Regions from separate parts of the Cupriavidus sp. 86D6 genome, predicted to be linked through region 3. Evidence: predicted binding sites of a transcription regulator. Region 3 holds the regulator's gene; each other region holds the start of a gene.
What was found. The regulator HrcA, encoded in region 3, represses chaperone genes, less so after heat shock. The targets are predictions, from matches to a motif close to TTAGCACTCNNNNNNNNNGAGTGCTAA.
Positions count from the first base shown of each region.

Region 1 (9,771 bases), on a different contig from region 3:
GGTGGAGTGCTTCTGCTTCAAGCAGCAGACGCTCAAGGCGAACGAGGCGCGCGAGATGCCGGTGGTCTTCGTGGTAGATCCGAAGCTGCCGAAGGATGTGAAGGTCATCACGCTGTCGTACACGTTCTTCGAGATCGGCACGCCGGTGGCGCAGGCCCCGGAAGCCGGGGTGACGGCAACGCAGCAGGGCAGCTGAGGAGGCTGGGCATGGCGACGGACGATCCGGTGCATCGCAAGGCGTCATTCGTACAGACGGTGCGCGCGGTGCTGTGGTCGTTCATTGGGCTGCGCAAGGGGTCGGAGCATGAATCCGACATGGCGCGCCTGAACCCGGTGCATGTGATCATCGCCGGGCTGATTGCGGCAGCGGTGTTCGTGGCGGTACTGATCGCCATCGTGCGCGTCGTGGTCAGCCAGGCATAGCAGGGCAGCAGATACAAAGCGAGCACGCCGCCGGCCAGATGTCGGGGCCGGACGGGCGGATAACATGAATCGAGACTTTGAGCTGGAGATAGAAGAATGAGTGCGAATCGCGCAAACGCCCCGTACTACTTCGTGCCGGGCCCGTCGCGCCATCCGATCACGGCGGCGTTCGGCCTGCTGATGACCGGCGCGGGAGCGGCCGGTTGGGTCAACGGGCAGCCGTGGGCGCCGTACCTGTGCGGCTTCGGGCTGATCTGGTTCCTGTTCGTGCTCAAGAGCTGGTTCGGCGACGCCATCGGCGAATCCGAGGGCGGGCTGTATGGCAAGAACATCGACGTGTCGTTCCGCTGGTCGATGGGCTGGTTCATCTTCTCGGAGGTGATGTTCTTCGCGGCGTTCTTCGGTGCGCTGTTCTACGCGCGCACCATCGCCATGCCGTGGCTGGGCGACCTGAACAACAAGATCATCTGGCCGGACTTCTCGGCCGTGTGGCCGAACACCGGCCCGGCGGGCACCGTGGAAACCTTCCAGACCATGGGGCCGTGGCCGATCCCGACGATCAACACGGCGCTGCTGCTGACCTCGGGCGTGACGCTGACCTGGGCGCACCACGCGCTGCTGGCCGGCAAGCGCAACCAGTTGATCCAGGGCCTGGTGCTGACCATCCTGCTGGGCGCGATCTTCATGTGCCTGCAGGTCTACGAATACATGCACGCCTACCACGAGCTGAACCTGAAGCTCACGTCGGGTGTCTATGGTTCGACGTTCTTCCTGCTCACGGGCTTTCACGGCTTCCACGTGACGATGGGCGCGATCATGCTGGCGGTGGTGCTGGGCCGCGTGCTCAAAGGCCACTTCACGCCGGACCACCACTTCGCGTTCGAAGGCGCCGCCTGGTACTGGCACTTCGTGGACGTGGTCTGGCTGGGTCTGTACGTGGTCGTGTACTGGTTGTAACACCGGGTGGTGTCTGCGCGCTCCCCCAGCCGCTCTCCCGCGCGGCGGGAGAGCGAAGCCAGCCAGCCACAAACGAAAAGCGCCGCGTGAGGTCAGTCTCAGCGGCGCTTTTTGTTTGGCATCCGGACGGCTCAGGGGGACATGTGGATGCCGGTGCTCTGAATCCAGCCCATCCAGTGCGAGAACAGGATGAACAGGAACAGTGCGATCGAAAAGCCGACGCGCAGCATCAGCGAGCGCATCATGTTGGGCGTGCGGCCACGGTCGCGCATCATGAAGAACAGCGCGGACGCCAGGCTGCCGATGATCAGGATAAAGGCGACGATGATGACAAAGCGCATGTGGGGGCTCTTTTCGGCAAGCGCCCATTATGGCATCGCCGCCGCCGGAGGAAACCCGTGACGACCCGCAGGCGGTGGCGCGCGCCGGGAGCGGTGCCGATGATTGCCGCGCTGGTGGTGATCGCGGTGACCTGCGCGCTGGGCAACTGGCAACTGGGCCGTGCGCACGAGAAGACCGGCCGCGCCGCACGGCTGGCGGCGGCAGCGGCGCAGGCGCCGGTAGATCTGACAGCAGGGCGGGGAGACGCCGCGGCTTTGGTGGATCGCCACGTGCGCGCACGCGGCAGCTTCGACGACAGCCGCACCGTGCTGCTGGACAATCGCCCGCATGGCAATGGCACCGACAGCCGTGCCGGATTTCTGGTGCTGACGCCGTTGCGGCTGGCCACGGGCGGGCAGGTGCTGGTGCTGCGCGGGTGGCTGCCACGCGACGCGCAGGACCGCACGCGCATCGCGCCGTTCCCGACGCCAGCCGGCGAGGTCACCGTCGAAGGCACCGCGCTGGCCGCCGTGCCGCGCGTGTACAGCCTCGGCCAGGACCCCGCCGCGGAGGCCGGCCGCAAGATACGTCAGAATATCGACCTTGCCGCGTATGCGCGTGAGATCGGTACGCCACTGCTGCCAGTGGTGCTGGAACAGTCGAGCGATACGGGCGATGGGCTGGCGCGCGACTGGGCGCCCGCCGATTCCGGCGCCGACCGCCACTATGGCTACGCCGCGCAGTGGTTCGGCCTGGCCGCGCTGACCGTGGTGCTGGTGGCAGTGCTGGGATGGCGCCGCGCCCGGCGCGAGGCCGGACCGGCCACGGCCACCGAATGACCCGAGAGTGATCAGATTGATCGAACGATGAACGTACAGACATCCTCCATGCCGCAGCAAGATCCCTCGGCCACGCCCGACCCCCGCATCGATGCCCGCACGCGCCGTGGCCGTCTGCAGATGCTGATGCTGCTGCTGGTGTGCGCATCGCCGGTGCTGTTCTCGTATTTCACCTATTACGTGATCAAGCCGACCGGCGGCAGCACCAACTATGGCGCGCTGGTGGACCCGCAGCGCCCGATGCCGGCCGTCGAACTGGTCAACGAGCGCGGCGAGGCCGTGCCGCTGACGTCGATGCGCGGCAAGTGGCTGATGCTGATGACCGATCCGTCCGCCTGCGACGAAGCCTGCGCGCGCAAGCTGTTCACGATGCGCCAGATCCGCGCGGGGCAGGGCGAGGACCGCGAGCGGATCGTGCCGGTCTGGCTGATCCAGGACGCCGGTAAAGTGGACGATCGGCTATCTACCGCCTACAACGAACCCTATGCCGGCGTGCGCTTCCTGCGCATGGACCGTGCGGCCATCGGGCAATGGCTGCCGGCCCAGGAAGGCGGCCGCGTCGAGGACACGCTGTTCCTGGTCGATCCGCTGGGCAATCTGATGATGCGCTGGCCGAAGGACCCCGACCCGAAGAAGGTGAGCGGCGACCTGAAGAAGCTGCTCAAGTATTCGCGCATCGGCTGACACGCGCCGGAACCATCCTGGCGCACCGACCGATCCATCCCGATCGTTTTTTCGTTGAATTACCGGCTGTACCCAAATGCTGCTCCAGCTCGCCATCATCGGCATCCTGATCGCCCTGCTGCCACTGTCCTATGTGATGGTGCGCGGCAGCCGTGACAAATATCGCAAGCTCGTGTGGATCACGGCGTTCCTGACGCTGGACCTGATCATGTTCGGCAGCTTTACGCGGCTGACCGACTCGGGCCTGGGCTGCCCGGACTGGCCGGGTTGCTATGGCCATTCGAACCCGCATGCGGCGATGGAGCCGATCCGCGCGGCCGAGACGGCGCTGCCGAGCGGCCCGGTCACGCTGGTCAAGGCCTGGATCGAGATGATCCATCGCTATTTCGCCATGGCGGTGGGCGTGCTGATCATCTCGCTGATGGTGCTGGCCTGGGTGAAGCGGCGCGAACTCAGGCAGTCGCCATGGTTTGCCACGGGCGTCTTCGTGCTGGTCTGCGTGCAGGGTGCCTTCGGCATGCTCACGGTCACCATGAAGCTGCAGCCGATCATCGTGGTCACGCACCTGATGCTGGCCATGCTGCTGCTGGCATCGCTGATCTGGCTCGGATCGCGCAACGACCAGCCGCACGCGGTGGCGCCCCAGGCGGCGTCGCTGCGCTGGGCGGGCCTGCTGGCCATCGTGCTGCTGGTGGTCCAGATCTTCCTGGGCGGCTGGGTCAGCACCAACTACGCGGTACTGGCCTGCACCGACTTCCCGCTCTGCAACGGCCAGCTGGTGCCAGAGATGGACTTCCGCCATGGCTTCACGCTGTGGCGCCAGCTGGGCATGACGGCCGATGGCGACTACATCCCGCACGCGGCGCTGGTGGCCATCCACTGGGTGCATCGCGGCTTTGCGTTCGTGGTGCTGGGCTACCTGCTGTGGTTCGGCCTGCGCGCCCGCCGGCTGGAAGGGCTGGCGCGCCACGGCAAGTGGCTGCTGGCCGTGCTGGCGCTGCAACTGGCCACCGGGATGTCGAACATCGTGTTCGACTGGCCGCTGGTGGCGGCGGTGGCACATAACGGCGGAGCAGCCCTGTTGCTGATGCTGTTGCTCCGTCTCAACTACAATATCGGCCTCGCGACCCGCTCCGCAGGCGCCGCCGCCCAGTCCGCAATCGCGGCGCGCGCCACATGAAGGACAAGATGCCCCCCGTGGTTACCGCTACCCACCCCCACTCTTCCGTGGGCCGGATTCGTCACCTGGTCCGCCAATACGCCGCACTGACCAAGCCGCGCGTGACGCAACTGGCCGTGTTCTGCTCGGTCATCGGCATGTTCCTGGCCACGCCGGGCATGGTGCCGTGGTCGGTCCTGATCGGCGGCGCCGCCGGTATCTGGCTGCTGGCCGGCGCGGCCTTCGCCATCAACTGCCTGGTGGAACAGAAGATCGACGCGCTGATGCGCCGCACGGCCTGGCGCCCGTCCGCCACCGGCGAGATCACCACCACGCAGACGCTGATCTTCTCGGCCATCCTTGGCGGCGCGGGCATGTGGCTGCTGCACGTGTTTGCCAACGACCTGACGATGTGGCTGACCTTCGCCACGTTCCTGGGCTACGCGGTGGTCTACACGATCCTGCTGAAGCCGGCCACGCCGCAGAACATCGTGATCGGCGGGCTGTCGGGCGCCATGCCGCCGGCGCTGGGCTGGGCCGCCGTGGCGGGCACCGTGCCGGCCGAGGCCTGGTTCCTGGTGCTGATCATCTTCACGTGGACGCCGCCGCACTTCTGGGCGCTGGCGCTGTATCGCCGCGCGGACTATGCCAAGTCCGGCCTGCCGATGCTGCCGATTACCCATGGCGAACGCTACACGCTGCTGCATATCCTGCTGTACACGCTGGTGATGATCGCGGCCACGCTGCTGCCGTTCGTCTACGGCATGAGCGGCGTCATCTACCTGGTGGCCGCGCTGGGGCTGGGCCTGGTCTTCCTGGGCTACGCCTGGAAGCTGTTCCGCAACTACTCGGACCAGCTCGCGCAGCGCACCTTCCGCTATTCGATCCTGTACCTGTCGCTGCTCTTCGGGGCGCTGCTGGTGGATCACTACTTCAAGTTCGTGCCGCAGGTCTGATCGGTCTGCCTGCGGCATCTTGCCGCGCCCGGAGTCCACGGCCAGCGTGATCGGCGATACTTCCGGGCGTATCTTGCTTCCCATCCGCTCCGACGCATGCCGACCTCCGCCTCTGGCTTTTTCGCCACATTTCGCCGCTTTTGCCTGCTCGCCCTGTGCACCGCGCTCCTGGCCGCCTGCGGGCAGCCGAAGCCGTCGTTCAAGAACGTCGATATCTCGGGCGCCAGCGACTTCGGCAAGGATTTCGCGCTGCAGGACCCCGCCGGCAAGACCCGCACGCTGGGCGACTTCAAGGGCAAGGTGGTGCTGATGTTCTTCGGCTACACGCATTGCCCGGACGTCTGCCCGACTACCATGGTCGAGCTCAAGCAGGTGATGGAGCAGCTGGGCCCCGATGCCGACAAGGTGCAGGTGCTGTTCGTCACGGTGGACCCGGACCGCGATACCGGCGCGCTGCTGGGCCAGTACGTGCCGGCCTTCGACGCGCGCTTCCTGGGCCTGCGCCCGGCTGACGAGGCCGCGCTCAAGCAGGTGACCAAGGACTTCAAGGTGTATTACGCCAAGGTGCCCGGTTCGTCGCCGAACAACTACACGATGGATCACTCGGCCGGCAGCTACGTATTCGACCAGAACGGCCAGCTGCGGCTGTTCATCCGCCACGGTCAGGGTCCGGAGCCGATCGCCCACGACCTGAAGGCGCTGATGTCCTGATGTCCTGATGTCCTGACGGACGTGCCGGGCGCGCGGCGGCGATGCCGGTGCGCCAGGGCAAACATAAAGGCCGGTCAATCGACCGGCCTTTTGCTTGGTGCGTTCCGCGTTGGCGCGGATCAGGCAAATGCCGCCAGCGCACCCTTCATCTTCTTCATCGCGGCCGTCTCGATCTGGCGGATCCGCTCGGCCGACACGCCGAATTCGTCGGCCAGCTCATGCAGCGTGGAGCCGCCCGAGCCGTCGTCGTTCACGTCCAGCCAGCGCGCCTCGATGATGCGGCGGCTGCGCGGATCGAGCTTGCTCAGCGCTTCTTCCAGCCCTTCCACCTGCAGCCGGTCGTTGTGCTTGGCCTCGATGACCTTGGTCGGCTCGTTGTGGTTGTCCGCAAGGTAGGCGATGGGGGCGAATTCTTCCTCGCCATCGTCGATCTGGCCTTCCAGCGCCATATCGCCGCCCGACATGCGGGTTTCCATCTCCATCACTTCCTCGGGCTTCACGTTCAGCTCGCGTGCAACGGCTTCGATCTGCTCGGGCGTGAAGGTATGCGCACCCTGCTTGTGGCTGCGCAGGTTGAAGAACAGCTTGCGCTGGGCCTTGGTGGTGGCCACCTTGACCATGCGCCAGTTCTTCAGCACGTATTCGTGGATCTCGGCCTTGATCCAGTGCATCGCGTACGACACCAGGCGCACGCCCTGCTCGGGGTCGAAGCGCTTCACGGCCTTCATCAGGCCGATATTGCCTTCCTGGATCAGATCGGCGTGCGGCAGGCCGTAGCCCAGGTACTGGCGGGCGATCGACACGACCAGGCGCAGGTGCGACATCACCAGGCGGCGGGCGGCATCGACGGAATCGTTGTCGCGCAGGTCGCGGGCCAGCCGCAGCTCTTCCTCGGGGGTAAGCAGCGGAATGCGATGGACCGCCTGGATATAGCTATCCAGATTGCCCAGCGTGCCCGGAAACGTCAGCGCAAGGCTGTTCGCGGCAGCACTCTGGGGCGCCGTCGGCAGACGGCGGGAAACTTGGTTTTGATCGGCAGACAGGACTGCGTTCACTATGACTCCTTTCGCATCCGGCGGTGGGTTGCCGGTGTGTCCCGGAAGGACACCGCATTGCAACGCATATTAGCACTCGAACCGGACGAGTGCTAAGTTAGAGGGCCGATGGGGTTGATAGTTCCGTCACATCGGGGTCGTAATCCCGATAGCGTCTGATCGTCGTCGGCTTCGGATCGCGCCCTAGTTCCCACAAGGCGTGGCGGGTAGCGTGCGCCCGACAGGAATATTAGAGAAGCCGGCGGTCAATCGGTTTCCGACGAATTCACTGCAAATTCGGGATGGTGAATTGCGGGATTCGCTACACTGAAGTTGTTTTCCAGCCGCATTGCACCATTCCTTGGAGACGTTTCCATGTCTGCTATCGAACACTTGCTGAAGCCGCATGTGCGGGATATCGGCGAGTTCACCGTCCGCCGCCTGCTGCCCGCCGCCACGACCCAGACCGTCGGGCCGTTCATTTTCTTCGACCACATGGGCCCCGTGGAGATGGCGCCGGGGCAGGGCATGGATGTGCGTCCGCATCCGCATATCGGTCTGGCCACGGTGACATACCTTTTCGAGGGCGAGATCATGCACCGGGACAGCCTGGGCAGCGAACAGGTGATCCGGCCGGGCGACGTGAACTGGATGACGGCTGGCACCGGCATCGTCCATTCGGAACGTTCGCCGGATGCCGCCCGCGAGGCAGGCCCGCGCCTGCATGGCATCCAGACCTGGGTGGCACTGCCGCTGGCCCATGAGAACGATCCGCCGTCGTTCCACCACCATCCGGGCGCCACGCTGCCCAAGCTGGAACTGCCCGGCGTGCGGATGACGGTGATTGCCGGCGATGCCTTCGGCGCCGAATCCCCGGTGCGGGTGTACAGCCGCACGCTCTACGTGGCCATCGAGATGGATGCCGGCGCCAGCCTGGTGATTCCGGCGGAACATGTGCAGCGCGGCGTCTATCCGGTGGACGGCAACCTGGAAATGGATGGCGAGACGCTGCCCGCCGAGCATCTGGTGGTGTTGACGCCGGGCGAGCCGGTGACGATCACGGCGACCATGCCGTCGCGCGTGATGCTGCTTGGCGGCGATCCGACCGACGGCCGCCGCTTTATCTTCTGGAACTTCGTGGCCAGCAGCAAGGAGGCCATCGAGGAAGCCAGCCAGCGTTGGCAGGACGACAAGTTTCCGCACGTGCCAGGCGAAACCGAGCGCATCCCGCTGCCGGTGCGGCGTTAGGCCGCAGCGCGGCCGACGTGCCGCGGCCGCCTTTCCGCGCGCTGGCCGGGTTGGGCGATCAGACCGGGCTGGCCCAGGCCACGCGCGTGGCCTGCCGCAGGCAATCCTTGATCGTGGCGATCTGGGTGGCGATGGGGGCGGGCACCGGCTCGGCGCCATCGAGCACCTTGCGGATCCAGGCCGCCGTGTCGGCCACGTCGGTGCCGGCGGGCAGCGCCGGCACTTCGGCGATGGAACCGCCCACCGGGTCCACCATCGTGCGCTGATGCCCGTCGTGCAGCCAGTCGATGCGCGTGCTGCGGCGGGCATCGGCCACCACCTCGCCCTCGGTGCCGCGGCCCAGCAGCACGTTGGCCGGCTCGTGCGAGAAATAATCGGTCAGTGTTTCGCGATATTCGGGGTGGGTGTAGCTGTACAGGCGCAGGGCTTCGGCCGGCGTATGCGCGCCCACCGGCTGCAGCATCTTGACGATCGTGTGCGACGAATTGCGCAGGCCGATGATCGCGCGCTTGTCGAGCAGGGCCGACAGCGCGGGCGACAGCACGTCGATAGGCAGCACGGCCAGCGGGTTCGATGCCGCACGCAGCTGGTCCTGCGCGGCCTGGGTGGTGGCGCACAGCGGCACGCCCAGCGCGTCGAACAGGGCCATGCTGGTCACGCGGCCGTGGAACGCGCGCACGCCATGCACCAGCGTCGGCACGCCATCGCGCGCCAGCAGCATCGCCAGCAGCGGCACCAGGTTGGGCTGCTTGCGCGCGCCGTTGTAGCTGGGGATCACCACCACGGGCTTGTCGGGCGGCGCCGCCAGCGGCTGGCAATGCTGGTGCGCGGCTTCAAGCATGCCGGCCAGTTCGTGCGGTGCCTCGCCCTTGATCCGGTACGCCATCAGCACCGCGCCCAGTTCGATATCGGAAACGCGGCCTGCCAGCATGGCGTCGAACAGCGCCTGGACATCCTCGCGCGGCAGCGCGCGGGCGCCGTTGACGCCGCGGCCGATTTCCTTGATGTACTTTGCCGCCAAAAATGGCGAATCTGCTGCTGTGGTCATGATGACTGCCGGAATCGTGGGGGTGGGGTTCATGATAGCCCACGATTGCCGCCGGCAATGGGTCCCGCAGGGTCTCAGGCGGCTTCCTGCAGCGCCGGGTTGCGCTGCTTGCGGTACAGGAAGTCCAGCACGGCCGTGCGGCAGGCGTGGTAGGTCTTGTCGTCGGCCAGCGCCACGCGGTCGCGCGGGCGCGGGATATCGACGCTGACGATCTCGCCGATGGTGGCCGCCGGGCCGTTGGTCATCATGACGATGCGGTCGGCCAGCAGCACGGCCTCGTCCACATCGTGCGTGACCATGACGACGGTGCTCTTCGTACGCGCCACGATCTTGATCAGTTCGTCCTGCAGATGGGCGCGGGTCAGCGCATCGAGCGCACCGAACGGCTCGT
Region 1 covers NZ_JBYPSB010000013.1:51,748-61,518, reverse strand. The annotation lists gene AC3G88_RS23000 (cytochrome c oxidase assembly protein) at 1-196, shown strand, start outside; gene AC3G88_RS22995 (DUF2970 domain-containing protein) at 208-423, shown strand; gene AC3G88_RS22990 (cytochrome c oxidase subunit 3) at 520-1,380, shown strand; gene AC3G88_RS22985 (twin transmembrane helix small protein) at 1,512-1,721, opposite strand; gene AC3G88_RS22980 (SURF1 family protein) at 1,821-2,540, shown strand; gene AC3G88_RS22975 (SCO family protein) at 2,589-3,224, shown strand; gene AC3G88_RS22970 (COX15/CtaA family protein) at 3,301-4,404, shown strand; gene cyoE (heme o synthase) at 4,413-5,339, shown strand; gene AC3G88_RS22960 (SCO family protein) at 5,436-6,050, shown strand; gene rpoH (RNA polymerase sigma factor RpoH) at 6,170-7,105, opposite strand; gene AC3G88_RS22950 (pirin family protein) at 7,460-8,332, shown strand; gene ybiB (DNA-binding protein YbiB) at 8,391-9,380, opposite strand; gene AC3G88_RS22940 (ABC transporter ATP-binding protein) at 9,455-9,771, opposite strand, start outside.
Region 1: a site for HrcA is predicted at 7,175-7,201, ahead of rpoH (RNA polymerase sigma factor RpoH). Genes of this name have one in related genera too.

Region 2 (9,771 bases), 360 kb from region 3:
ACAAGACCAACAACGAATCATTCGCCAGCGACGAGGAAGCCCTGGAGCTATGGGACAGGCTGATCGATTCCATCCGCCTGCGGCCGGGAGCCGTCTGATCACGGATACAGCCCAACCCATTACACCCATGACAAACACGAACCGCTCACGCCGGCGGGTGCTGCTCGCACTCGCCCCGGCATACTGCTTCACGATACCCCGGATGGCAAAGGCGCGGACCGCAGAGGCATGCCGCGCAAGTGGCCGTCGCGCATCGTGGCCGAGAACGTGATTGTGGTTACGCATTCCATGGGCGGCTTCGTCAGCCGGGCACTGACCGAGATCCACGGCTGCGACAAGGTACTTCGGGGTGTCTCACGGCGTGCCACGATCGCTCAGGATGCCCAATGGTATCCGTTACTCGAACAGGAGTCCGCATGACCCCAAGTTGGATAACCACGTCCATCGGCCGACACCTCGTGGACGTGCCGGAGGATGCAACGCTCGTACCGCAATGGCGGTACAACACTGACCCTCTAGTCTTTCGCAACGACATCCGCACAGACTTGGCGTATGACGCCATGATCAACCAGCGTGAGCAGGCCCTGCGTGCCGCGCCGCACGAGCAATACGGCAGTCTGTTCGTTCGGCGGGTGGACCATGGCATCAATCGCGGCGTCACGCTTGTGTCATGGAATCGGCCTGGGGGCACAATCATGTATCAGTTCGATTCGTACTTCCGCGTGGGCGGCCGGACTCTAACCTATCTCAGGGAAGTGTCGAACGACCGTCTCGATTCGCAATTGGAGTTTTGCGCGGAGATTGCCGACAAGTTGCGGCCGGTGGATGACGCGTCGGTGCCTCGGCGAAAAGGCTTTGTGGCAGGCAGCGTCATATTGGAAGACACCCTTTTCAACCGCGAAAGCTGGTCCCTGACCATCAAGCTCCCCAACAAGCCCGACGCATGGATCCAGGTGTCGGCCTTCGCTCAATATCGCGTCGAGCCCAGCCTGCGCAAGCGGGCCGGCGGCTTGCTGACCAGCTTGCTGGGCTCGATTGCCGGCATGCATCAACTGCGCAACCGTGCGCGGCCGGTCGGCCCCATCGAGGCCGACGAGATCCTCATCGCGGGGACGGAGAAGGGCAAGCGGCTCTACGCCTTCAAATGGGAGGCCTCCGGCAAGGAATACTCGCTCGCCGAGCCGCAGCTCAATGCCGAGCTCGACGTCATCGAAAGCGTCTACAAGACCAACAACGAATCATTCGCCAGCGACGAAGAAGCGCTAGAGCTATGGGACAGACTGATCGATTCCATCCGCCTGCGGCCGGGAGCCGTCTGACCATGGATACAGCCCAACCCATGACACCCATGACAAACACGAGCCGCTCACGCCGGCGGGTGCTGCTTGCACTTGCGTCGGCTCCCCTGCTTCCCCACGCCGGCCTTGCGCACGCCGGCGGGTGGCAACGGCACGCTGCCGTATCGACTGGCGCGGCATTGCAATGGCTGAGGGCGGAATTGCTTCCGTCCTTGCGCCAGCGGCAAGACGCCGCGCACGCGATTGTGGCGCGCGCTCGCTGAAGGCCGCACAAAACAAAAACCCCCGAGGGCTCGCACCCTCGGGGGTTTTTTGACAGTCAGGCCGTCTGGCCCGGCAGTCCGGCGCGATTTACATCATGCCGTCCATGCCGCCCATGCCGCCCATGCCGCCCGGCATTGCCGGAGCCGACTCTTCCTTCGGCGTTTCGGCAACGGCGCAGTCGGTCGTCAGCATCAGCGAAGCCACCGAAGCGGCGTTCTGCAGCGCGGTGCGGGTCACCTTGGTCGGGTCCAGCACGCCCATTTCCACCAGGTCGCCGTACTCGCCCGAAGCGGCGTTGTAACCGTAGTTACCCTTGCCTTCGATGACCTTGGCCACCACGACCGACGCTTCTTCACCAGCGTTCAGCACGATCTGGCGCAGCGGCTCTTCCATGGCGCGCAGCACGATCTTGATGCCGGCGTTCTGGTCGGGGTTGTCGCCTTGCAGCGCCGAGATGGCAGCGCGGGCGCGCAGCAGGGCCACACCACCGCCGGGGACGATACCTTCTTCCACGGCAGCGCGCGTCGCGTGCAGTGCATCTTCCACGCGGGCCTTCTTTTCCTTCATTTCGACTTCGGTGGCAGCGCCAACCTTGATCACGGCAACACCGCCGGCCAGCTTGGCCACGCGCTCTTGCAGCTTCTCGCGGTCGTAGTCCGAGGTCGCTTCTTCGATCTGGGCGCGGATCTGCTTCACGCGGCCTTCGATCGCAGCTGCGTCACCGGCGCCGTCGATGATGATGGTGTTTTCCTTGCCGATCTCGATGCGCTTGGCCTGGCCCAGGTCCTGCAGCGTGGCCTTTTCCAGCGTCAGGCCGATTTCCTCGGCGATCACCGTGCCGCCCGTCAGGATGGCGATGTCTTCCAGCATGGCCTTGCGGCGGTCGCCGAAGCCCGGAGCCTTCACGGCGGCGGTCTTCAGGATGCCACGGATGTTGTTCACCACCAGCGTGGCCAGGGCTTCGCCTTCCACGTCTTCGGCGATGATCAGCAGCGGGCGGCCAGCCTTGGCCACTTGCTCCAGCACCGGCAGCAGGTCACGGATGTTCGAGACCTTCTTGTCGAACAGCAGAACGAACGGGTTGTCCAGCTGAACAACCTGCTTTTCCGGGTTGTTGATGAAGTACGGCGACAGGTAGCCGCGGTCGAACTGCATGCCTTCCACGACTTCCAGCTCGTCGGCCAGCGACTTGCCGTCTTCCACCGTGATCACGCCTTCCTTGCCGACCTTGTCCATGGCTTCGGCGATGCGCTCGCCGATCGAGGCGTCGCTGTTGGCCGAGATCGCGCCAACCTGGGCGATTTCCTTGCTGGTCGTGGTCGGCTTGCTCAGCTTCTTCAGCTCTTCCACGGCCGAACCCACGGCCTTGTCGATGCCGCGCTTCAGGTCCATCGGGTTCATGCCGGCGGCCACGAACTTCATGCCTTCGCGCACGATCGACTGGGCCAGGACCGTAGCGGTGGTGGTACCGTCACCGGCGTTGTCGCTGGTCTTGGAAGCCACTTCCTTGACCATCTGGGCGCCCATGTTCTGCAGCTTGTCCTTCAGCTCGATTTCCTTGGCCACGGACACACCGTCCTTGGTCACGGTCGGGCCGCCGAAGCTGCGCTCCAGCACCACGTTACGGCCCTTCGGGCCCAGCGTCACTTTCACTGCGTTGGCGAGAATGTTCACGCCTTCAACCATCTTGGCACGTGCGGCGTCGCCGAACACTACGTCTTTTGCTGCCATGTTCTGAATCTCCGAATCTGGGAAGACCGCCCCGCGCATCGGGCTGGGCGGTCAGGAATCTGGGTATGTCTGGAAGGACGGGCGTCGATTACTTGTTGACGACAGCCATGATGTCTTCTTCGCGCATGACCAGCAGCTCCTGGCCATCCACCTTCACGCCCTGGCCGGCATACTTGCCGAACAGCACGCGGTCACCCACCTTCACGTCGAGGGCAATGTTGTTGCCCTTGTCATCCTTCTTGCCCGGGCCAATGGCGAGCACTTCGCCTTGATCCGGCTTTTCGGCTGCATTGTCGGGAATCACGATGCCGGAAGCGGTCTTCGTTTCATTGTCCAGACGCTTCACGATCACACGGTCGTGCAGAGGACGCAGGTTCATACGGACTCCTAAATACAAAAAAAGTGAGTTTTAATTCACAAAACGGCCGTTATCAGGGGGTGCCCTGGCACCGGTCGGCAACGGCCATCGGGTTTTCGGGTATACCGCAGGGAAGGGGCAACAGCTGGCTGTTAGCACTCTCCCCCAGCGAGTGCTAATTATAGGGACGGGGTATTTCGTTTTCAAGACGCGGGCTGAATGGGGGTTTTCCCGTACCCTGCGGTTTTTTTCTTCGCCGTGCGCCAGATCGCCACTTTCTGGCCGCATCCCCTGACAATGTCCACGAAAAGTTCCGCTGCCACGTTGGCAGACGGGTTCCCCACCGTTGTCAGCCCTTTCCGAAGTGACCGTCATGTTTCGCCAAGCCATTGCGCCGCACCGAGCCCCGCCGGGGTGGGCTGTCCTGTTCGGTCTGTTCCTGCTCGGCTTGCTGTCGTGGCAGCACGCCCATGCGGCATGCGCCGCCGGGCCGGCCAGTGGTCCCGACGGTGCAAATGGCGCCCCGTCCGCCCGGCCGCGCATCGGCCTGGTGCTGTCCGGCGGCGGCGCGCGGGGCTACGCCCATATCGGCGTGCTCAAGGCGCTGGAGCAGATGCATATCCCCGTGGACTGCATTGCCGCGACCAGCATGGGCGCGGTGGTCGGGGGGCTGTACGCGAGCGGCATCGGCGCCGACGAACTGGAAACCCGGCTGTCCCGGGTGAACCTCAGCGACATCGTGTTCGACCGCAACGAACGCGCGCAGCTGCCGCAGACGCTCCGGGAGGACAGCTTCCAGTATCCGATCGGCATTTCGGCGGGGCTTGGCAAGGATGGCGTCAAGCTGCCGATCGGCCTGGTGCAGGGCAACAAGCTGCTGACGCTGCTGCAGGACTGGACGTCGGCATGGCCCGGCGACGTCGATTTCAATACCCTGCCGGTGCCGTTCCGCACGATCGCCACCGACCTCGGCTCCGGCGCGCCCGTGGTGCTGGACCACGGCTCGCTGCCCCGTGCCATCCGCGCCAGTGCCGCCGTGCCCGGCCTGTTCGCGCCGTTCGCCGTGAACGGACGCACGCTGGTCGATGGCGGGCTGGTCAGCAACCTGCCGGTGCAGATGGCGCGCGACATGGGCGCCGACATCGTGATTGCCGTCAACGTGGCCACCCCGCTCGACGATCCGGCCACGCTGGACTCTCCGGCAGCCGTCACCCAGCAGATGGTGACGATCCTGACCAACCAGAACGTAGCCACGCAAAAGGCGCTGCTGGGCCCGCGCGACGTCCTGCTGGAGCCCGATCTGGGCAAGCTGTCCTTCACCGATTTCTCGCACGCCGGCGACGGTATCGGGCTGGGTTATGCCGCCACCACCGCCATCGCGCCCCGGCTGGCCGGGCTGGCCCTGCCGCGCGAGGCCTGGGACCAGTACATCGCTTCGCGTGCCGCGCACGTGGCCACCGCGGAACCGCGCCGGGTGGACGCGATCGAGGTACACACCTCGGGCCGCATTCCGGCGTCGTACGTGCGCCAGTACCTGCGCGTGCGCGAAGGTGACCGCTACGACACGGCCGCCGTCAACCACGACCTGACCCAGTTGTCGACCAGTGGCGATTTCGAGAGCGTGACGCAGGAACTGGTGACCGAGGACGGCCGCTCGGTGCTCAAGGTCGATGCGCACGAAAAGTCATGGGGCCCGCAGTTCCTGCTGTTCGGCTTCGGACTGTCCACCACGTTCGATGGCAAGGGCGCCTTCAACCTCCAGCTCGGCCACCGCTACCCGTGGCTGACCCAAGGCGGGCTCGAATGGCGCAATGACATCGTGCTGGGCAGCAACCAGGCGAAATGGCATACCGAACTGCGCCAGCCCGTGTTCGACCGGCTGGGCTTCTATATCGCGCCCTATCTGGAATACGCCCGCAAGCACGTGGACATCTACCCGGACAATGGCGACAAGCGCAATGCCACGCCGCTGACGGCCGTGCGCGTGGACACCGCTCAGGCCGGTATCGACTTCGGGCTGCCCATCGGCCGCCTGGGCGAGTTCCGCCTCGGCGCGAACTACCAGCAGGTGCGCTACGCCTCGGATTACCTGCTCGCCGGCGCGCCCAACGGCCGGTTCAGTGCCCGGGTGCGCCAGCCCGTGGTGCGCGCCCAGCTGACCATCGACCAGCTCGACGACCCGCTCTTCCCGCGCAAGGGCTATTACCTGTACGCGGTGAACCAGCTGTCGTTCGGCGGGGCCGACAACAGCTTCGACGACGTCCACGCCAAGGCGCTGTGGGCTGGCAGCTACGGCCGCCACACGCTGAACCTGGCCGCCGAAGGTGCCATGACGTACAACGACCACCGCTCGAACAACAGCGTCAGCGGCGGCCTGGGCTTCACGCTGGGCGGCTTCCAGCGGCTGTCGGCCTATGCGCCGGACCAGTTCTCGGGCAACTACCTGCTGTATGGGCGGCTCACCTATCTGAACGAACTGCGCGAGTTCACGCTGCCGGGGCTGCGCAGCACGGTCTTCGGCACCAGCCTCGAAATCGGCGATGTCTGGCTCAGGCGGCGCAACTTCGGCAGCGGCCCGTACAAGTCCAGCGCCAGTGCGTTCATCGGGGGGAACAGCGTGATCGGCCCGCTTTACTTCGGCTTCGCGGCGGCCCCGAAGGGCGTCTGGAACCTCTATCTGCAGCTGGGCCGCGTGTTCTGACGGGTGCCTCCCGGCATGCTCAGACGGCCTGGCCCGCCAGCGCCGCCGGGCTGGCGACCGCCATCGCCGAGCGGTATTCGACGGCCGCGATGCGGCCATTGCGCAGCTGCAGCGTCTGGGTGCCATGGCCCTGCATCGGCGTGCCGTCGAACAGATACGACACGCTGATATCCACCTCCACGGTCTGCCCGTCGATACGCGGCGCGCCCGCCACGTCGATGCGGATCGTGTCGCCAGCCAGTTGCGCCAGGCGCTGGAACAGGCCGATCACGGCATCGCGGTCGCCATACTCGCCGGCCAGCGGGTGGTCGCCCACGTGCCGCCAGACGATGGCCGGATCGAGCTGCGGATAGATGGCCTCGAAATGGCGCGACGTCAGCGCGGCCAGGTAATCCTGCACCAGCGCCTGCACGGCCTCCGCTGCCATCGGCGCCTCGACGGCGCGGCGCGTGCGCGCGCGGCCGGCGCCAGCGTCGAGCCCGAGGAATCCGGCCACGCTGGCCATCACCTGCTCGCGGTCGTTGTCCACGCAGATCATGTGGTAGCTGTTCTCGACCACCACGCCTTGCACCTGCGGCACGTTCGCCAGCAGGAAGTCCGCCGACCGCACCGACGTCAGTTCGTCCTCGCGGGCATGCACCACCAGCGTCGGGCAGGCCACGCGCCGCGCGCCGTCGAGCACCCAGCGCCGCAGGCGGTCCACCTGGCGGATGCAGGTCAGCGGCACCCATCGGTAGTGGAAATTGTCGCCGCGCTCGAACTTGGCCTTGACGATGGCGCGCACCAGATCGTTCTTGATGCCGAACGGCTCGTTTTCCTCGACCTTGATGCGGCCCGGCAGCACGGGCAGGTGGTAGACCACGTGCCGCAGCCAGCGGTACGGCGGGGTTGACCAGCCGTCGATATAGACCGGCGCGGACAGCGCCACGAGCTTGCCTTTGCGGTGCTGGCGCCGTTCGGCCAGCGCCACCGCCAGCAGCGCCCCCATGCACATGCCGATCACGTGGAACGTGTCGTACTGGTCGACCAGCGCGTCGTAGGCCTGCGTGACCGACGCCATCCACTGCTCGGCCCGCACGTGCAGCAGGTCTTCCGGCGTACCGCCGTGGCCCGGCAGCGTCACGGCGTGGGTTTCCACGCCGCCGCGCCGCAGTACCTTGTGCATCGGCCCCAGGTCATACTGGGTGCCGCCCAGCCCATGGATCAGCAAGGCCCCGACGCGCGGTGCCTGTTCGGTCGTCATGCTGCGCGCCGCCCCTCGGTGTCGTGGCTGGCGACGATGCGCCAGGCCCCGGCGATCAGCGCCACGGAGTCGTCGCCGTCCAGCAGCGGGCCGCTCATGTCCACCACCGTGGTGGTGGCGCCCGCCGGCAGCAGCAGCCGGAAGGTCAGATCCCCGCGCACTTCCCCATCGCTTTCGCGCAGCCAGCGCCGGCGTACCTCGGCGCGGTCGTCGGGATGCACGCAGGCCAGCACGTCGTCCAGCGTGGAGAAGGCCGGCTCGGCCATGCCAAACGCCTGTTCGACACTGCCGCTCCAGCGCAGGCGGCCGCTATGCGGGTCGAGGTTGTACACCAGCTGCCCGCTGGCGGCCAGCGCCAGTTCCACGTCGTTCTGACGGCTCGCCGCCGCCTCGTGCAGCTGCTCGCGGGCCGTGCGCAGCGTGCTGATCAGCAGCGTGAGCAGCGCCGCCACGGCCAGGTAGAGCTGGGCCACCAGCAGCGAATTGCCGTGGTAGACCGCCGTGTCGGCGAACGGGCCGTCGCCCTGGGCGGTGTTGACCAGTACCAGCGCCGACAGCAGCGCCACCGCCACCGAGCCGCCCCGTCCGCCCAGCAGCAGCGCCGCGATCGCCACGAAGAACAGCGGGATATAGGTCAGCGCATAGGCCACGTCCAGCGACAACTGCACGATGCGGGTGCCGTCGAACACCACTGCGGCGGTCACCAGCACGGCCAGCAGCGCGGCGATACCGGCCAGGAATTCGCCCCGGCGCCGGCCGCCAGAACGGGCCGCGCTGAAGCGCGCCCAGCCCGCGAATACCGGTGTGACGATCAGTACACCCACGAAGTCGGCGGCGGCCCAGACCTTGGCGGTGGCCCAGAATGGCACGTCCAGGAACAGCCAGAACCAGCCCGCCCCGAACACCGCGCCGCCCACGCTGCTGACCACGGCGGCCACCAGCACGCCGCGCAGGAAGGCCAGTCCTTCGAGCGAGAACCGCATCATGTGGACCAGTGCCACGGCCAGCGCCGCAAAGCCGATCTCGTCCAGCGAGAACAGCACCATGCGGAACGGATCGCGTCCTTCCACCACGCCCAGCAGCATCTGGGCGGCCAGGAAGGCCAGCCCCAGCGGCACCCAGCGGCGGGCCGGCGCCAGCATGAAGGCGGCCACGGTCACGCCGGCCGGCAGCCAGATATAGCCGGTGGCAGAGAACGGCCCGTTGATCTGGTGCGACGCGTAGCCGAAGACGAAATACAGGATCGCCCACAACGGCAGCGTCACGATCCGGTTCGAAAATTTCACGGTGGATTCCTGATGCAAGGCGCAACCGGCAACGGCCGGTCGCCCTGAATGAACGGAGAACCACGCCGGCCAGTTGACCGGCGCCCTCAAAAAAGCGCCTGAAGCAGCACAGTCAGTTCAGGCCGCTGCGATCGACGAATTCCAGCGCCTCACGCACCGCCCGGCGCGCCTTGAGCGCATAGCAGACCTGGTGGTCGCGGATGACCAGCGCCAGCACCTCGGCCTGGACCATCTCCTGGAAATGGTGGGCAGCGCGGCGCAGTGTCACGCCGGACGCTTCGGCCAGCGCAATGGCGGGCAGGCAATCGTCGCCGGCCTCCAGCAGCGCGCGGCAGATGGCCGCGCGGGCCGGCACCGTCAGCAATGCGAGGGTCAGGGTGCTTTCCTGGGTTTCCATGGTGGTCTGCCTGAGAGAAGTTGGCCGCAAGCCCGATGATGCACGACTGCCCTGGCATCGTACGCTGAAACAGGCAGTCATACGCCCTTCGTATCCCCGCATGTCGCGGGGCAAGGTGCGCATCGTATCCTTGTCGAGTCAGGCGGTGGATGTCCCACCCAGGCCTGCAATGGTCCCGCCCCGCCGCCAAACGTGCGGCGCCGCGCGGGGGGTACGACGACGCCCGGGCGCTCTCCCTCTCTCCCGTCCCGGCTCCCGACCGCTACGCCACGCTGATCGTGCCGCTCATGCTCTCGTGGCCCGAGCCGCAGAAGATGTCGCACAGGAAGGTGTAGGTGCCGCGCTGCTTCGGCGCGGTCATCCGCACCTCTACCGCCTTGCCCGGAGGGAGATCGGCACGGACCGAGAAGTCCGGGGCCGAGAAACCCATGATGACGTCCTCGGCGGTCACCGCCAGCACGACGGTCTCGCCGGGCTTGAGCGTCAGCTTGTC
Region 2 covers NZ_JBYPSB010000002.1:334,505-344,275, reverse strand. The annotation lists gene AC3G88_RS06610 (T6SS immunity protein Tli4 family protein) at 1-98, shown strand, start outside; gene AC3G88_RS06605 (hypothetical protein) at 229-420, shown strand; gene AC3G88_RS06600 (T6SS immunity protein Tli4 family protein) at 417-1,319, shown strand; gene groL (chaperonin GroEL) at 1,650-3,293, opposite strand; gene groES (co-chaperone GroES) at 3,382-3,672, opposite strand; gene AC3G88_RS06585 (patatin-like phospholipase family protein) at 4,025-6,352, shown strand; gene AC3G88_RS06580 (alpha/beta fold hydrolase) at 6,372-7,595, opposite strand; gene AC3G88_RS06575 (MASE1 domain-containing protein) at 7,592-8,881, opposite strand; gene AC3G88_RS06570 (ArsR family transcriptional regulator) at 8,994-9,278, opposite strand; gene AC3G88_RS06565 (cupredoxin domain-containing protein) at 9,541-9,771, opposite strand, start outside.
Region 2: a site for HrcA is predicted at 3,804-3,830, ahead of groES (co-chaperone GroES). Genes of this name have one in related genera too.

Region 3 (9,771 bases):
GAGAAACTGGTGCCCTGCGAGCTGATGATGTTGTAGGTGGTCGGCCCGGCCGTGCCCGCGTTGGACAGCGTGCGGATGAACGACTGGCCCCCCGTGCAGCCTGTCGCCACGTTGTTGGAAACGATGACCTTGGAGTTGCCGCAGCCGCCTCCGGGCGCGCTGATGGTCACTTGCGGGCCCACGTTGGCAAAGCTGGCGTTTTCGCCATCGTTGGCGTGTGCCGTCACGGCGATCACGCCCGCGCAGTCGGCCGGCGCCTCGACCGCGCCGGCCGAATTGCCGGCGGCGGCCACCACGATCACCCCTGCGGCGTTCAGGTCGTTCACGGCCTGCTGCTCGATGCTCGAACAGGTGCCGCCGCCCAGGCTGACGTTGACCACCTTGGCCGGCGTGGGGTTGTTCGGCACCCCGGGCACGGTCAGGCCGCCCGCCCACCGCATGCCATCGACCGTATCGGACAGCAGGGCGCCGCAGCGCCCCGACACCCGCACCGGCTGGATGCGCGCATTCCAGTCGACCCCCGCGATACCGCTGGCGTTATTGGTCGCCGCGCCCAGCACGCTGGCCACGCGCGTGCCATGCCAGCTGCTGTCCGTGGCGCCGGAGCCGTCGGGGCAGGTGCTGCCGGACGGCACGTAGTCGCCGGGGTCATGCGCGTCGGTGTCGCGTCCGTCGCCATCGACCGATACCGAGGTGGCACTGATGAAGTCATAACCGGCAACCAGCCGGCCCGCCAGGTCGGGGTGATCGAGATAGCCGGTGTCCACCACGGCGATCACCACGCTGGCGCTGCCCCGCGAACGGTCCCAGGCGCGCGACAGGTTGGCCGCGCCGGGCGTCACTACGGGCGATCCCATATAGAGCGACTGGGTCGCGAAATCGGTGTCGTTCGGTACGGTGTCGTGCAGTTGCAGCCAGCGGTCGGGCACGGCATCGGCCACGCGCGGGTCCTGGCGCAGCCGCCTGGCCACGGTTTCCGGATCGTCGCCGCGGCTGTCCTTGACCGTCAGTAGCTGCATGGCGTTGGCCATCGGCCGCCTGACCGACAGCGCCAGGCCGGTATTGGATTCCACGCGGCGCATGCGCGTGGTGTCGGCGCTGGTGTCGATGGTCTGGCCGACGTCGCGCCAGCGGACGATGTAGTTGCCGGTGTAGCGTGGCGCCGGTCGTCCGATGCGGGCCAAGGCGGCCGGGGCGGGCGCGGCAGCCGATGCTGATGCTGACGCCGATGCCGCCGGCATGGCGTCGGCCCGGGAGACCCCCGGCAGGCCGAGCAGGGCGCCGGCCGCCATCGCCAGCAAGATCGGCGCGATCGAACCTTTGCGGAATTTCAGCGTTGCGTACGACATCTGCACTCCCGTGGAGAACGTTTGATGCGGACTGCTGACAGAACTGCTGATAAATCAGTATGGTTGGCGTTGCGCGCCGGGTGCCTTGGGCTTTGGGCTTACGGGTTGGGCATGTCGCGGCTGACCGGCTTGCCGCGATGCGGGCGCAGCATCCGGTCGGGCGTGGCCGATGCCACGCGCGGCGCCGCCTGCAGCGTGGCCACGGCCTGATCCAGCGTGACATCGGCCGATGCCGTGATCGCCGTCACCAGCCAGACGCCGCCCGACATCGGCCGCTTGACGACGTAGCGCACCGGACCCTGCACCTCGGCCAGCAGCTTGCCGGCATCCTCCGATGCCGTGACCTCCGGCGGTGCAAACTTGACCAGGATGTCGCCGATGGCACGGTCGTCAGTAATGCTGCCGCGCGGCGGCGCGAACGACTTCGATTCCGAAGCGCAGCCCGACACGGCGGTCAGCGCGGTCAGGCCCAGCGCCACCAGTACGGAGGCACCCAGGTGACGGGCGAACCGGCCGGCGGTCGGTACAACCACCGGGCCAACCGTGGTGCGGCGGGTGGATGGCAGCTTGCCATGGGTCATCGGTTTGAAACTCCTGTCCTGGTTTGCGTGGGGGCCGGTTTGCACGGGCGATGGGGCTCAGCCCGCCGCGCGGCGCGGCTTCCTGCCGCCGCCTTCGCGCGGCGCATTGGCCGCCTGCGCCGCGGCGCGGGCACCCTGCGCCAGCATCTCTTCGGCGTGTTGCATCGTCGTGGCCGTGACCGTGGCGCCGCCCAGCATGCGCGCGGTCTCGCTGACGCGGCCTTCGGCATCCAGCAGGCGGATGCGCGAACGCGTGACCGCGCCGGCCTTGTCGGTCTTGCTTTCCTTGCTGACCAGCAGATGGGCGCCGGCCTGCGCGGCCACCTGCGGCAGATGCGTCACGCACAGCACCTGGCGCGAACGGCCCAGTTCCTGCAGGCGACGGCCCACCACCTCGGCCACGGCACCGCCGATGCCGGTGTCGACCTCGTCGAAGATCAGGGTCGGGGTGGGCGCGGCCTCGCTGGTGATCACCGAGATCGCCAGGCTGATACGGGCCAGTTCGCCGCCCGATGCCACGCGTGCCAGCGGCCGCGCTGTGACGCCCGCGTGGCCGGCGACCAGGAATTCCACCTGTTCCAGCCCGTGGCTCTGGCCTTCTTCGAGCGGGTGCAGGGCCACGGCGAATGTGCCGCCGGCCATCGACAGCCCCTGCATGGCATCCGTGACGGCGGCCGACAGGGCGGCGGCGGCCACCTTGCGGGCGGCCGACAGATGCTGCGCCAGCGTCAGGTAGGCGGCGCGGGCGGCGGCTTCGCGCGCCAGCACCTTGTTGATGTCCTGGGCGGCCTGCAGGTCGTCGAGTTGCTGCTTGCGGGCCAGCAGTTCGTCGGGCAACTGCTCCGGCGGCAGGCGGTACTTGCGTGCCGTGGTGTGCAGCGCCTGCATCCGTTCTTCCACGGCCTGCAGCCGCTCGGGGTCGAGTTCGAGCCGGTCCACGTAGCGGGTCAGCGAATGGGCGGCCTCCTCGACCTGCACCAGCGCCGGTTCCAGGGCGGCCAGCACGTCGCGCAGGCCCGCATCGACATCGGCAAGCTGCTGCAGCCGGTGCACCACGCCGTTGAGCACCGACGCCACGGCGCCATCGGATTCGGACAGCGCGTCGAGCGCCGCGCGGCTGCCGTCGATCAGGCCGGCCGCATGCGACAGGCGGTTGTACTCGGCCTGGATCTCTTCCCACTCGCCGGCTTGCGGCGCGAGCTTGTCGAGCTCGCCCACCTGCCATTCGAGCCGCTCGCGTTCGAGCTGCATCTCGCGCGACTGGTGTTCCACGGCTTCGCGCTGCGCGCGCGCGGCACGCCAGGCGCGCCAGGCCTCGGCCACCGCGCCGGCCTGCTCGGTCAGCCCGGCGTGGGCGTCGAACAGGTGCCGCTGGGCGTCCGGGCGCAGCAGTTGCTGGTGCGCGTGCTGGCCGTGGATGTCCACGAGCTGGTCGCCCACCTCGCGCAGCTGCGCCAGCGTGGCGGCGGCGCCGTTGATGAACGCCTTGCCGCGGCCCGAGGCATCGACGGTGCGGCGCAGCAGCACGGTGTCGTCGTCGCCGGCCAGTTCGCGCTCGGCCAGCCAGGCATCCAGCGCGGGATGGGTCAGGAACGTGGCGCTGATACTGGCGCGCGCCGCGCCTTCACGGACCACGCCGGCATCGGCGCGTTCGCCCAGCACCAGGGCCAGCGCATCGATCAGGATCGACTTGCCGGCGCCGGTTTCGCCGGTAAATACGGTGAATCCGGCCGAAAAGTCGAGGTCGAGCGTGTCGACGATGACGAAATCGCGGATGGACAGGCTGCGCAGCATCTTGGGCGGTTGGTGGCGTCAGGCGGGATACGGGGAAGGGCGGGCTCAGAGCCGGTTGTCTTCGGTCGGATACTCGTGCCAGTGCAGCTTCTTGCGCAGCGTGGCGTAGTAGTTGTAGCCCAGCGGGTGCAGCAGGTTGACGGTCTTGGCCGAGCGGCGCACGACGATCCGGTCGCCCGGCAGCAGCGACGCCAGCGACTGCATGTCGAAGTTGACGCTGACATCGCGCGCGCTGGCTACCTCGATCGTGACTTCGGCGTCGTGCGGCAGCACGATCGGCCGGTTCGACAGGGCGTGCGGGGCGATCGGCACCAGCACCAGGCCCGACAGCGTGGGATGCAGGATCGGGCCGCCGGCGGCCAGCGCATAGGCGGTGGAGCCGGTGGGCGTGGACACGATCAGGCCGTCCGAACGCTGGTTGTACATGAAATAACCGTCCACGGAGACGGCCAGTTCCACCATGCCCGAGATGCCCGAGCGGTTCACCACCACGTCATTGAACGCCAGCGCCGAGAAAATGACGGCATCGTCGCGGATCACGCGCGATTCCAGCAGCATGCGGCATTCGGCCTCGTAGCGGCCGGCCAGCATTTCGGGCAGCGTCCGGGTGACGTCCTCGAGCGGAATGTCGGTCATGAAGCCCAGCCGGCCATGATTGACACCGATCACCGGCACCTCGTGGCCGGCCAGCTGGCGGGCCAGGCCCAGCAGCGTGCCATCGCCCCCGAGCACCACGGCGACGTCGGCCTCGCGGCCGATTTCGTCGGGACTCAGCACCGGATAGCCGGTCAGTCCGGTCGCCATGGCGGTCTCGCGCTCGAACACCACATCCTGGCCATTGCGCAAGATGCAGGACGCCAGTTCTTCCAGCGGGCCTTCGATACCGGCGGTCGAATGCCTGCCCACCAGGGCGACGGTCTTGAACGGAGCGCGCAGGGCGCTGGTCTTTGAGGGGGCAGACATGGCGGGATTAGAACATACCGGGATGCCCATTGCCAGCTTCGGCCCGGCGCCGCCGGAACGGGTGCCGGCGGCACCTGCCGGCCGACAGCGATCGTGCGCCCGCCATGCGCGGGCGGACGCCCGAACGGGCCAGTTTTGATTAAAATCCCCAGCATCATGGACGAACGTTCTAAAACGCTGCTCAAGACCCTGATCGAGCGATACATCGCCGAGGGGCAGCCCGTGGGCTCGCGGACCCTGTCGAAGTACTCGGGTCTGGACCTGTCGCCGGCGACCATCCGCAATGTGATGTCGGACCTCGAGGAAATGGGTTTCATTGCCAGCCCGCATACGTCGGCCGGCCGGGTTCCCACGCCCCGCGGCTACCGGCTGTTCGTCGACACGATGCTGACGGCGCGCCCGCTGGAAGGTCCGCCCGGCCTGAACGCCGAACTGGCCGGCCTGAAGGACGAGATCCAGGGGCAGATGGCCAGCCAGCAACTGGGCCCGCAGCGGATGATCACGGCGGCGGCCCATACGCTGTCGAACCTGTCGCGCTTTGCCGGCGTGGTGATGACGCCACGGCGCGCCCAGGCGTTCCGGCAGGTGGAATTCATGCGGCTGTCGGACAAGCGCATCCTGCTGATCATCGTCAGCCCAGAGGGCGACGTGCAGAACCGCATCATCCAGACCGAACTGTCGTACACCCCGGCCCAGCTGATCGAGGCCGCCAACTTCTTCAACACCCACTACGCGGGCATGAGCTTCAATGCCGTGCGCGACCATCTGCGCGGCGAACTGCAGGCGCTAAGGCGAGACATGTCGTCGCTGATGCAGGCCGCCGTGGAGGCCGGCAGCAGCGCGATGGCCGAGGACAATACCGAGCAGGTGGTCATCTCGGGCGAGCGGCGGCTGCTGGAGGTGGAAGACCTGTCGTCGAGCATGGACAAGCTGCGCCGGCTCTTCGACGTGTTCGAGCACAAGACCAGCCTGTTGCAGCTGCTGGACGTGTCCAGCCACGCGCAGGGCGTGCAGATCTTCATTGGCGGCGAAAGCCAGCTGGTGCCGCTGGAGGACATGGCCGTCATTACCGCGCCCTACGGGGTCGATGGCCAGATCGTCGGCACGCTGGGCGTGATCGGACCGACGCGGATGGCCTACGAGCGGGTGATCCCGATCGTCGACATCACGGCCCGGCTGCTGTCGAGCGCGCTGAGCCAGAACTCCTGATGCGGTGCCGGTGTCTGTCCTTACGGGCCGGGCACCGCCGGCCGGCTACCATTGCATGCTCCCGACCCCATTCCCGATTGCCAGCGCCCCGGCATCCGAAACGGAAACCCCATGACGTTTTCGCCTGAACCGGCATACCAGCACGGCCAGCCGCCGCGCACCGCGATCCTGCTGATCAACCTTGGCACCCCCGACGCCCCCACGCCCAAGGCGGTGGGCCGCTATCTGAAGGCGTTTTTGTCCGATCCGCGCGTGGTGGAGATCCCGCGCCTGGCCTGGCTGCCCATCCTGCATGGGCTGATCCTGCCGTTCCGTTCGCGGGCGTCGGCCATGAAGTACGAATCGATCTGGCTGCGCGAAGCGCATATGACCGGATCGCCGCTGCTGGTCCACACCGAGCGCCAGGCGCATGCGCTGCAGTTGCTGATGCACAAGCTCGGTCATGATGTGACCGTGGCCTGCGCCATGCGCTATGGCAATCCGTCGATCGGCTCGGTCATGGAGGCGCTGCGCCGGCAGGGCACCGAACAGATCCTGGTGCTGCCGCTTTATCCGCAGTACTCGGGCACTACCACAGCCACCGCGTTCGACAAGCTGTTCCGTGTGCTGGCCGGATGGCGCAATCAGCCGGAAGTGCGGCTGATCAAGCACTTTCACGATCATCCCGCCTACATCGCGGCGCTGGATGCCCAGGTCAGGGCGTACTGGACCCGCCATGGCGTGCCTGACTTTGCGCGGGGCGACAAGCTGATCCTGTCCTTCCACGGCCTGCCGCGCCGGCTGCTGGACCTGGGCGACCCCTATCACTGCGAATGCCTGAAGACCGGCCGCCTGCTTGGCGAGGCGCTGGGCCTGCAGCCGGGCCAGTACCAGGTGACGTTCCAGTCCCGTTTTGGCAAGGCCGAATGGCTGCAACCCTATACCGCACCGACGCTGACGGAACTGGGCCGGGTTGGCACACAACGGGTGGATGTGTTCTGCCCCGGTTTTCCGGCAGACTGCATCGAGACGCTTGAGGAAATTGCGATGGAAGGGCAGAGCGAGTTCCGGGTGGCAGGCGGGCAGGACTTCCATTTCATTCCATGCCTGAATGATGCCGAGCCCTGGATCGCCGGTCTGGCCGACATTGCCCTGCAGCATCTGCAGGGCTGGCCGCTGTCCATACCCCATCCGCACGAACTGGAAGCGCGGCGCGGGCGTGCCCAGGCACGCGGCGCGGCGGCCTGAAGGAAAGCCATGGCGGCGGGCAAGCCGTCAGGAAGGATTTGACGATGCAAGTGGATTTCGAGGCGGGTGCGCGGATGCGCATCGACAAGTGGCTGTGGTGCGCGCGGTTCTTCAAGACCCGCTCGCTGGCGGCCGAGGCGGTGGACCGTGGCCGGGTGACGGTCAACGGGCAGCCGGTCAAGAATTCACGGGAAGTGAAGCCCGGCGATACCGTGGTGCTCGAAGCCCATCAGCAGCGCTGGGAGGTGGTGGTGAAGGGCGTGCCGGCGTCGCGCGGCGCAGCGCCCATCGCCCAGAGTACTTATGAGGAAACCCCGGAAAGCCAGGCCCGGCGCCAGGCGGAGTCTGATCGGCGGCGCATGCAGCCGGAGCCGACCGCGGAACTGCAGGGGCGCCCGACCAAGCGCGACCGGCGCAGGATCGACAATTTCAGAGGGTAGGAAATCGGAAATGTCAGCGATCCGGTCACGGCAGGGCTGCCGCGGCCGGGCGGTGTGAGGGCGGGGGTTAACGGACGTACTGCACGAGGTAGTGCTTGAATACGGCCTTGCCGCTGCCATACTCGGTGTCGCGTGGCGCCACCGCTTCGGACAGACAGATAAAGGCCGTCATCGCCGACAGAACGGCGACGACACAGAACGTCACGACTGGTAGCTTGTGCATGGCGAAGCGTCCCGAAGATGCACCAAATTGATCCACCTTTCTGCTCCCGTTATTTTTGTCATTTTTTCCTGCATTGAATCTTAGTGTTTGCGTTGCAGCAAATCAATGAACAGGGGATTGCATCAAACAGGCCTTTGTAACGGCGTATTTCGGGGTCTCTGAACCCGCACACTTGAAAAACTGGAAGCGTGGCGCCATGTGCGGCTAGACTTGCCGATTGGCATCCGATCCACCCCGCGGTCCGCAGACGTTGCGGGCCGAGGTTTTGCATTTTTGATACGAATCGACATGGAAGAACAGAATCAGACGCCAGATACGAACACGCAGCAGGCGGCCAACGCCGCGGCAGCGCCGGCGCCCGAGGCTGCGGCCGCCGGTCCCGACGACGTGGCACGCTTGACCCAGCAGGTGGCCGAGCTGGAAGCCAAGGTCAAGGAAACCTACGACCTGTTCATGCGTGCCACGGCCGAGGGCGAGAACATCCGCCGCCGTTCGCAGGAAGAGATCGCCAAGGCACACAAGTTCGCCATCGAGAACTTCGCCGACAATCTGGTGCCGGTCATGGACAGCCTCCAGGCTGCGCTGGCCGACAACACCGGCGACCTGGCCAAGATGCGCGAAGGCGTGGAGCTGACGGCGCGTCAGCTGGCCGCGGCCTTCGAGCGCGGCAAGATCGTCGAGGTGAATCCGGTCGGCGAGAAGTTCGATCCGCATCGCCACCAGGCCATCTCGATGGTGCCGTCCGAACAGGAACCCAACACCGTGGTGGCAGTGCTGCAACGCGGCTATACGATTGCCGATCGCGTGCTGCGTCCCGCGCTGGTGACCGTCTCGGCGCCGCGCTGAGCTGTTTCGATGTAATCGTCTGAAAGACGCCCGGTGGCCGCAAGGTTGCCGGGCGTTGTTGTTTCCGGAGGTCCCCAACGATGTCCGACGCGCAAGACCCTCACCACGCACCCCACCTCGATCACCGGGCCTTCGATGCGCTCGGCATGCAGCCGGTAGGCCCCGACACCATCGATGCCGCCATCGCGGGGGCAGGCGACGACCTGGTCTGCGTTTTCTTCTGGGGTGTGGACTGCTTCAATTGCGAGATGGCCAAGAAGGCCATCCTGGCCGATCCCGACAAGCTGCGCGTGCTGAACCTGCGCTGGCTGCACACCAACGTCTACGCGCATCCCGAACTGGGCCGCCGCTTCGGCCTGCATGGCATTCCCGTGTTCATGTTCTTCCACAGGGGCAAGAAGCTCGGGCGCGCCACCGGCTGGCACGGCTACGGCCAGTTCGCGGCGGCGGTCGGCAATGCGCGCCTCAAGGCCGAAGGCAAGCCGCTGGCGGGTTGACCGTCGTCACGCGGGGGCGAATTCGCGCGCTCAGCGCGACAGCGCGTACCCGATGCGGAACTGCCACGGCGTCTTCTGGTTGTAATAGAGCAGGCTCTCGCCGTAGCCGTAAAAGAACCCGGCCATCAGGAAGCCCGCCGTGCCCGGCAGCAGCCGCGCCAGCGGGTAGGTCAGCTGCGTATCGACGCTGCCGTAGCCCTTGCGGGTCCCCTTGCGCAGCGTGGCGGCCAGCTCCCAGGAATCGGGCTTGCCGTAGGCGATGTTCAGGTCCATGTAGCCGCGATAGTGTGCGATGTCCTCGTTGTCGCTCTTGCCCACATAGGCGTAGAGCTTGGGCGCCACGCGCCAGTGCCAGTCGGTCTGATCGCCGAAATACATCGTCGGCTTGACGAACAGCGTGTTGATCCCGCGCGATTCGTCGCCGGAGCGGCCATTCGATTCGTGCTCGAACCCGGTGGCGACCGACAGGCGGCTCAGCACGCTGTTCTTCACGCCGGTATCCGACAGGTAGTAATACAGGCTGGGCCGGTAGTTGGTGTCCTTGAACGGGCGCGAGTCGCCGGCCAGGTCCCAGAGCGAGAACTGCGTGTAGGCGAAGTAGAGGTTGTCCAGCACCGACTTGGAATTCGGGTCCTTGCCTTC
Region 3 covers NZ_JBYPSB010000002.1:690,308-700,078, forward strand. The annotation lists gene mprA (MprA protease, GlyGly-CTERM protein-sorting domain-containing form) at 1-1,241, opposite strand, end outside; gene AC3G88_RS08260 (hypothetical protein) at 1,448-1,930, opposite strand; gene recN (DNA repair protein RecN) at 1,988-3,724, opposite strand; gene AC3G88_RS08270 (NAD kinase) at 3,770-4,687, opposite strand; gene hrcA (heat-inducible transcriptional repressor HrcA) at 4,844-5,896, shown strand; gene hemH (ferrochelatase) at 6,008-7,123, shown strand; gene AC3G88_RS08285 (RNA-binding S4 domain-containing protein) at 7,168-7,563, shown strand; gene AC3G88_RS08290 (hypothetical protein) at 7,631-7,786, opposite strand; gene grpE (nucleotide exchange factor GrpE) at 8,075-8,632, shown strand; gene AC3G88_RS08300 (thioredoxin family protein) at 8,713-9,129, shown strand; gene AC3G88_RS08305 (phospholipase A) at 9,160-9,771, opposite strand, start outside.